One region of the Paenibacillus sp. TY11 genome, then DNA from elsewhere that is predicted to be linked to it. Evidence: a T-box and tRNA genes for the amino acid it is inferred to sense, from the RefSeq annotation. Region 1 holds a T-box; the other regions hold tRNA genes.
What was found. The T-box of region 1 lies ahead of leuS (leucine--tRNA ligase). A T-box ahead of a tRNA ligase gene usually reads a tRNA of that ligase, here a tRNA-Leu.

Region 1 (2,188 bases):
TTTTACGAGCAGCTTGTTCACGGTACTGTTGTACAGCATCCTTCTGCTCAGGTGTAGTGATAATGTCCACCAATTCCTGCTCTGGAGCCAGCACACAATAGCTTGCGCCGAACAGTGTATCCGGACGAGTTGTAAATACTGTGAGTTGCTCGTCATAGCCTTCAATTGGAAAACGAACCTCTGCCCCGGTAGACTTACCGATCCAGTTCCGCTGCATATCCTTAATACTCTCGGACCAGTCCAGTTCCTCCAGGTCATCTAGCAGACGATCCGCGTATTCCGTAATTTTCAGCATCCATTGACGCATTGGTTTACGGACGACTGGATGACCGCCACGCTCACTCTTACCGTCAATAACTTCTTCATTTGCCAGCACCGTTCCCAGTGCTGGACACCAGTTCACGGGTACTTCAGCTACATAAGCAAGGCCGCGCTTGTACAGCTGGATGAAGATCCACTGTGTCCATTTGTAATAATCAGGATCAGTCGTGCTGATTTCACGATCCCAGTCGTATGAGAAGCCGAGCGATTTGATTTGACGGCGGAAGTTATTTACGTTTTTCACCGTAATTTCGCGTGGGTGCTCACCTGTATCCAGCGCATGCTGCTCGGCAGGTAGACCGAAGGCGTCCCAACCCATCGGATGCAGTACGTTGTAGCCGCGCATTCTTTTATATCGTGAAACAATATCCGTAGCTGTGTAACCCTCCGGGTGGCCTACATGCAGACCGGCTCCAGACGGGTACGGAAACATATCCAAAGCATAAAACTTCGGTTTGCCCGGCTCTTCCCCGGTACGGAACGTCTTGTTCTCATCCCAATATTTCTGCCATTTTGGTTCAATACTTTGCGGTTGATAGCCGTGCTTCGGCTGTGTGTCTGTCATTATTTTTTCCTCCTCAAACGGTATGCAACAAAAAAACCTCTGCATCCCGTAGCGTGTCAGCGCTAGGGACGAGAGGTTATATTCCCGTGGTACCACCCTAGTTAGCAGAAAGCGTTCTTCGCGTTCTACTCCCTTTGCACCTGATAACGGAGGTGATCCGATGCGGGTTAATAACAGGATACAAACACCTGTAAAGGCGTTCCTGCGTTGGACGCATATCTCCGAGGCGAGTTCACTTTGCGCTGTCAACCGGCTTGCACCACCCGCCGGCTCTCTACATGTCCAGACAAAGCTACTATTCCTCATCAGCGATTGTTTAACCGTTAATAATGGCACTATTATATTGAAAACCGCGAAAAAAGTCAAATAAGGACTACATTTGGTGCTAAACACCATCTTCATGCTAATTGCCCATGACATATGAATACGAATGTTTTATACTAACTCCGAGTTAAATTGATTCAAGTTGAGATGAGTTGAGATAAGAAAGGTGAGTTGAGACATGGCACAGATTAAAATTTACGGAATAAAAGAAACTCTAAATCCGATCAAAAAGCAACTTTCAGAGGTGATTCATTCCGCTGTGGTGGATGCGTTCAAATATCCTCCAGACAAGAGGTTTCATCGTTTTTTTCCTATGAGTCAGGAAGACTTTATATATGCCGACGGTCGCTCCGAGGCGTACACCGTTATTGAAATCAGTATCTTTGAAGGCAGAACTACAGAAGCCAAGAAGCAGCTCATCCAGCTGTTATTCCAAAGAATTACGAATCATTTTGGCATTGCTCCAGAGGATCTTGAGATTACTATATTTGAAACGCCGAAACAGAATTGGGGCATTCGGGGTATACCGGGTGATGAACTTCAGCTGAACTATAAAGTGAACATATAAATCTCTAAAGTTAATTAGGCAAAAGCTGAGTCTTCGAGGAATCTCAGGGGCTTTTTTCAAATACGAGCATCAGCCACTCCTGAGTGCAAAAAGACGCCCTTCATGTCATCATGAAAAGCGTCTTTCTTTTTTGCATATTCGCTCAATGAAGCCTTGCTATTTTACAGCAACATAAAACAGTCTCGCTGCGTCATTTTCTGCTTCTATCCATTCAAAATCCGCATATACCTTCACATCACGAAAACCCGCTTTGGACAATTCTGACTTCATCCAGTCCGGGTCATAGGCACGCTGTACATGAATTTCCTCGAAACGCTGATACAGATCGCGTCCTTCATGTTCTGCTTTCGCAAAGATACTGAGATGATGCTCAATTTCACAACGGGGGGTGTCCAGCGCACACGTCCAGA
Region 2 (2,188 bases), on a different contig from region 1:
GGAAACAGCTCAGGCTCAAAAGTAATCTGCACCACCTCGTAGTGACCTGTAGTTCCTGTTTTAACCTGTTCGTAGGTCGGATCGGGAATCGCCCCTCCAGTATAGCCTGAGACAATGCCATGAATGCCCGGCTGCTCCTCGAACGGAGTCACCATACACCAGAAGCATCCACCTGCAAAAGTTGCTTTCTCCATCTTTCATCCAACCTTTCAATAGCTTCATCATAAAATGCGTTATTTTCTATCATATCTTAAAACGAAGCCTTATAAAAGAAATTTTCTCCCTTTACAAACCTCAACCGATATCCGTATTACATAGTCGTCCGGATTTTTTTCTGCAAAATAGTTGAGCAACTCTACTGAGTACGCACTCCCGCATACAGCCATCCCTTTACTCCCTATGTACTCTTTTATATTAGAGTACGCTTCAGACATTGTTTCATATGATCCTCTGTGATTTATGACGGCGTAGAGGCCTTTGGGTTTGGCAACTATTCTCTCTCCCAGAATCGGAGCCTTTAGCTTATTGGCAAAATAGTCCGGAAAATAATCCCTCGACTCAAGCCGATCCTTGCATAAAGAAAGCTTGGATGAAGCGCTCCTAGTCGCAGAGGGTTTGTCTGCACAGGCTGCAGAGGCATTAAAAAATGCAGGTCCCAAAAGCTATTCTATTCAATAGATTCAATTAAGAAAATTTCTCCGGTCATTGGTAAGCATTAATTATCCTGCTCTCACAGCTTCTGGAGGGATATTTTTCAAATAAAAACCCACAAAAATTCATTCTTTGGTTTGAAAGTTTCTTTCATAACAGTTAATATCTATGTTCCTCCGAATTATAACTCAGAGATTTTCGACACAGGTCTTGAGCAACAACATAAATCTCTTAAACATATAAAAAAGGTTCGTAAATTGCTACAAAAGCAATTCACGAACCTGTGTATTATAAGATGATGCGGTCGAGAGGACTCGAACCTCCACGGGGGGTTAGCCCACACGGACCTGAACCGTGCGCGTCTGCCAATTCCGCCACGACCGCATATATGTTGTCGTATGTCCTCGAAAGATCAATCTTTCTTAGCGACAAGATAGATCATACCATGCTCATATCAAGATGTCAAACCTTTTATGTTTCTTAATTCCCCCTTGATAAAAAAGGAATAATACGTTAAAATAGGAACATGAGTTCTTGGGAACAAAAGTTCCTTTTCTTCAATCAGTTATGGATAATCATCACATTTTCCTAAGGCGGTGAATGGTAATGATCTCTTCAGATACTACTCAGCATGAATGGTCTCTTGTGAAAAGTTATCTGCTCCTTACCTTTATTCAAAAAGTATTTGAGCGGGACAGCCTAATTCTTGAAGAAAGCGGTATGCTGAAAACCCCTGATCTTTATGTCGAAATGGTTAACGCAGGTGTAGATCGTACCGGAATCCTGCTATCTGAAATAAAACATGAATTTAATAAATATCACATTCGTGTTCTGGACATACAACAAAACCACTCCGGCGTTCACGCCATCTATATAAGTAAAGGAAATAAAGAGCAATTCAGTATGGCTATGCCCGCATTCCGTAAAGAAATGTATGAACGAATGCGCGCTTATCTGGGGCTCTCTACCTCTATGCCCCATACGGCCACTCTTCCTTTACCAGAGAAGCATCGCCCCGAATTACAAAACAGCTCAACTTTCAAACCCCTACGCATCGTTGAACGAAGTTTGGTTACATCCTCTTCGGCCTATAAGCGTAAGTCGCCTCGCCCTGCTGCTTTTGCCGCAAGCAGAAGAGCATAATCCCCGCCCAACACGCAATTGAAAGAAGCTTCCACAGACACCAACTGTGCTCGGAAGCTTCTTTCTAATAACCTTCATATATCCAAATCGATCTATATCCGCTATAACGGAGTATGAGGATATCTATTAATAATTCGCTTTATTGCAGCGCCTTCTGTACACGAGTAACCCCTTGGCTTAGAGCATGTCCTCCACCTACCGCTGCGGCTACAGCAATGGTCTCCATAATTTCCTGATCACTGGCTCCTTTGGACCGCGCCTCGTTCACGTGATAAAACGTGCATACCTCATTGTTGGCAAATAAGCCAATACCTAGCGCAATCAGTTGCTTGGTTTTCTCATCTAAGCTCCCGGCTTGAAAGCACTCTCCGGTGAAGCGATGATATGCATGAAC
Region 3 (2,188 bases), on a different contig from region 1:
TGCACACGGCGGTTTGTTGCCTCTCCCTGTACGCTTACGAGGTTAGCTGTCGGATTCGGACGTGAGAGTCGCCCTATTTCTGGCACTTGACCGGAAAATTCACCCCATGAGACACACGACTTCCAAAGCCGTACAGTCTCGATTGGTTCCCCCGCTTTTGCAACTGCAAAATTCAGCGCTATAGACAATTCGTTGTTGCTTCATTCATGTTAATTTGAAATTACGTCTTGAATCATACACCCGCGCAAGGAAGACTGTAAAGCTCAACTGCGGGGTTATAAATCGGCCTTTAGAGCATAGAAGATTAATAATAACGCTTACAATGCAATTATGCTTATCACAGCTCCTTCAATCTCTGTTTTTCATCCCTTTTTGAAAATGATAGGCATGTCAATATTGGCGTAGGGTAAGGCGTTGTTGTCCCTTTTTTGTAAAAAGGGAAGAAAATACGCTATATGTAACAGATAAATACCGATTGAACCCGCTTTTATGAGAAGAAACACCTCAATTCGCTCCATTTGCAGCGCGATTTACCGTTTTGAACAAAATACGATTTTACAGTGGCCGAACGCTTATTATAGCTATCCCAACTTGCAACCTCTTATTAAGTTGTTTAAAATTTAATTGTAGAATATCGAATAAGGAGGGATAACATGACCGTTTATGAATATGATGCACAAACCCTGCAAGGGAAACAAATTCCGTTATCCACATATGAAGGGAAAGTACTGCTTATCGTGAACACAGCCAGCAAATGTGGATTAACCCCCCAATACAAAGCGCTACAAGAGCTATATGACCAGTACCATGAACAGGGGCTCGAAATTTTGGGATTTCCCAGCAACCAGTTTGCCAAACAAGAGCCGGGTTCCAGCGAGGAGATTTCCGAGTTTTGCCAAGTCAATTATGGAGTTACCTTTCCGATGTTCGCCAAGACAGATGTCAATGGCGATCAAGCGCACCCCTTATTTCGCTACCTGACCCAAACAGCTCCGGGGGTATTAGGCTCCAAAGCGATCAAATGGAATTTCACTAAATTCTTAATTACACGCGAAGGTAACGTATTTAAGCGTTATGCGCCGCAAACCACTCCGGATAAGCTGGCAGGGGATATTGAGAAGCTTTTGCAGGAAAACTGACATTTTACTTTATCAAAGTCAACAAGCAGCCTGTCTTCCATACGATCGCTTCTGTTGCTGGAGGATATAACGAAAGTGCTTAACAAAAAAAGCATCCCTTCACGTAGAACGTGTCAGGATGCTTTTTCAACTGGGTTTTGCATATAATGCGGTCGAGAGGACTCGAACCTCCACGGGCGTACGCCCACTACCCCCTCAAGATAGCGTGTCTGCCATTCCACCACGACCGCAAATCATAATGTATTGAGGCAACAGATTTATTATACTCTCTCATCATCTATTTGTAAACAAAAATATAATAATTATTTTTAATGTTATTTTATTTAACATATATGAGCTATAAAAATATTTAATTTGACACAAAAGAATTATAAGTGTAAATATATATTACATATTAATTTAAATGATTTCATTTAAACAAAGAACTAAGTCAAATAATATAACATAAAGATTCACTCCAAGGAGGCGAACCGCCCTGCATAAAGGCAACCGCTTGCTGAACTACGCATTATTGTTGGACCCTTCCCTACCCGTTGGTGGCTTTACCCGTTTTTACGGACTGGAGGAACTATTCCGTAACGGACACTTGAACTGTCTGCAAGACCTGGAACATTACATGCGGGACGATTTGTATCCTCAATTTACAACCCTTGACGGCATGGCCATCAAAAGTCTGTATGTCGCCATCCAACAAAACGACGGTTGGCGGATCGCTCTTATTGATAAGATGCTGCATACCCAACGTTCCTCCTTGCAGCACGTGAAAGAGTCGCGACTATCTGGCCAGCGTTTACTCAAGCTCGCCAAAGCTCTTTATCCTTGGCTTGAATTTGACCAACTGGAAGCCATACTCATTCAATACAATGCGATTGGCACACTAGCTACCGTTCACACCTGGATTAACTTCCTCCTCGGAAGCGATGTAGAACAGACCGTTCACGGCTATCTTGCCACAGCGGTATCCTTCTGTGTCGAAGATGCTTTCAAACTGCTCAATCCTCCTTACGAGGAAAAGAATCCTCTTATCGAGCGTATGACCAGCGAGTTGC
Region 4 (2,188 bases), on a different contig from region 1:
TTCTACCAGACATTAATAAACATATGATTAATGATTTCCATTTACCTCCGATGATCTCAAGTGTTGCTTCTATGCCTAAATTATATTGTTTCATAGTACCACCTCTTCAACGCTAAAAATAACAAAGTTTATCTAATTATATCTATAATCGCATATCTTCACTCTAAGTCCAATGCACACTTTCAAGTAACTATCTTACTTTATTGTGTGTATTTACTTTTTTTGAAGCGTACAGAATAATAATAAGAGTATCTAGAAAAAGCAAAATATGTTACGCAAGAAAGGTGATTTATTATGAAAACTCTTGTGATTTTAGCTCATCCGAATATTGAAGATTCTAGAGTAAATCAAAGATGGAAACAAGAATTACTTCAATATACCCATGAAATTACAATTCATGAGATTTATAAAGAGTATCCTAACTGGAGCATTGATGTTTTGAAAGAACAGAAGTTACTTGAAGCACATAGCAATATAATATTTCAATTTCCTTTATATTGGTATAGTTACCCGCCTTTATTAAAAAAATGGTTGGATGATGTTTTTACTCATGGATGGGCTTATGGTTCACAAGGCGATAAGTTAAAAGATAAGAAGCTAGGGATAGCCATGTCCATTGGCGATAAAAAAGAAAATTACTTACCTACTGGTTCCGTTTCTTTTACTGTAGATGAAGTTATAACACCTTTTAAAGCCAGCGCAGTACATGTTGGTGCAATATCATTACCCTATTTCGCTGTCTTCGGAGCCTCATTTCAAGCGAGCGATGAAGAAATTGGTCAGAGTGCAAAAGACTATATTAAATATATATTCCAGTATAAATAGAATGATTATTTATTTCTGATAACATGGTCATAAATGCCGTTCACCAGGAGATGAGCAACACACGGAGCTTTTTGACCATATGAAAACAGGCCCTTGGTGGCATCCAGCCAATCCAAGAACCTGTAATTGTTAGGGTAAGATGCGGTCGAGAGGACTCGAACCTCCACGGGGGTTAGCCCACACGGACCTGAACCGTGCGCGTCTGCCAATTCCGCCACGACCGCATATTATGTATTCATACCGATGTTTTTCAATCATCGTAATTAAGATTATATCTCCCATGAACCATAAAATCAAGTTATTTTTATATAATATTCTCTATAAATTTTTCCTGAAAACATACGAAAATAACTGGATATCACACACCAGATATGGTAATATGGAAGCATCAGGAAAGGAGGTGCGTCAACATCAATAATCACATGTTGAGCGTATCCCTTACCCGGTCCGTTATTCTCTAATTTACAGAGTTGACGGAGGCGCGGGATACGGATCAAAGCTTTAGTTAGGCGCCACGGGTAGAAAGACCGTCTACGGACGGTCTTTTTTATTTCAACATCATACTTCTCATCATTAACTATCGGAATAGATTACATACTATGAAAAGAGGCGATACGATGTCTATTAGACCAGTAAATGTTGAAGAATTTAAGAATTTGGCAGCCATTTGGCTGGATGCTTCCATAGAAGCCCATCATTTTATTGATCCGCAATATTGGAGATCACAAGTGACCGAGATGGAGAGCAATTACCTCCCTCTAGCTCAAAACTATGCTATCATTCAGCCCGACCATACCATTGGTGGCTTCGTTTCCATGGTGGATGGGTATTTGGCAGCTCTGTTTATACGCATAGACCTTCAAAGAAAAGGCTATGGCAAGTTACTACTAGATTGGGTCAAGAAGCAATATGATCAGATCCAATTGAAGGTATACCAGTCGAACACGAAAGCATTTAACTTTTATACTAAAAATGGATTTACCATTCAAGAGGAATCTATAGATTCCGAGACTGGCGAGAAAGAGTTTGTCATGATATGGACAAGACACTAACATAATGAAGCACCTTCAGCCCTAAAAATAAAAGGCTCTGCTCCCGTAAAAATACGGCATAAGCAGAGCCTTTTATTTTATATAATACAACTGACTTTATATAGTCTCTTATTTAAGCCCATAAACCTCGGTATATAAAATCTTTTTAAACGGAGCAAAATCCTGTTCAGCCAGCGCACCTGGATAGCTCATAATTTGAAGCTTCAGATTATCCTGCCCTTCTCTTAATGGGGGCTGTACATACTCAAAATGGTTCATATGAAACCCCAAACGCTCATAAAAACCGATTCTTCTCCGAGTCCATTCATCCA

Region 2: it has a tRNA-Leu gene. The T-box ahead of leuS (leucine--tRNA ligase) is inferred to sense a tRNA for this amino acid. The anticodon was not compared.
Region 3: it has a tRNA-Leu gene. The T-box ahead of leuS (leucine--tRNA ligase) is inferred to sense a tRNA for this amino acid. The anticodon was not compared.
Region 4: it has a tRNA-Leu gene. The T-box ahead of leuS (leucine--tRNA ligase) is inferred to sense a tRNA for this amino acid. The anticodon was not compared.

Annotation. Positions count from the first base shown of each region.
Region 1 is NZ_JCBAIQ010000017.1:49,684-51,871, forward strand. It holds gene leuS (leucine--tRNA ligase) at 1-886, opposite strand, end outside; T-box leader at 948-1,204, opposite strand; gene AC6EJC_RS18420 (tautomerase family protein) at 1,389-1,778, shown strand; gene AC6EJC_RS18425 (class I SAM-dependent DNA methyltransferase) at 1,935-2,188, opposite strand, start outside.
Region 2 is NZ_JCBAIQ010000007.1:127,674-129,861, forward strand. It holds gene msrA (peptide-methionine (S)-S-oxide reductase MsrA) at 1-194, opposite strand, end outside; tRNA gene AC6EJC_RS09570 (tRNA-Leu) at 951-1,035, opposite strand; gene AC6EJC_RS09575 (YhjD family protein) at 1,258-1,794, shown strand; gene AC6EJC_RS09580 (carboxymuconolactone decarboxylase family protein) at 1,934-2,188, opposite strand, start outside.
Region 3 is NZ_JCBAIQ010000003.1:22,572-24,759, forward strand. It holds cyclic di-AMP (ydaO/yuaA leader) riboswitch at 16-188, opposite strand; gene AC6EJC_RS04290 (glutathione peroxidase) at 654-1,139, shown strand; tRNA gene AC6EJC_RS04295 (tRNA-Leu) at 1,287-1,369, opposite strand; gene AC6EJC_RS04300 (urease accessory protein UreF) at 1,633-2,188, shown strand, end outside.
Region 4 is NZ_JCBAIQ010000007.1:216,392-218,579, forward strand. It holds gene AC6EJC_RS10010 (winged helix-turn-helix transcriptional regulator) at 1-94, opposite strand, end outside; gene AC6EJC_RS10015 (NAD(P)H-dependent oxidoreductase) at 295-825, shown strand; tRNA gene AC6EJC_RS10020 (tRNA-Leu) at 966-1,049, opposite strand; gene AC6EJC_RS10025 (N-acetyltransferase) at 1,443-1,877, shown strand; gene AC6EJC_RS10030 (GNAT family N-acetyltransferase) at 1,986-2,188, opposite strand, start outside.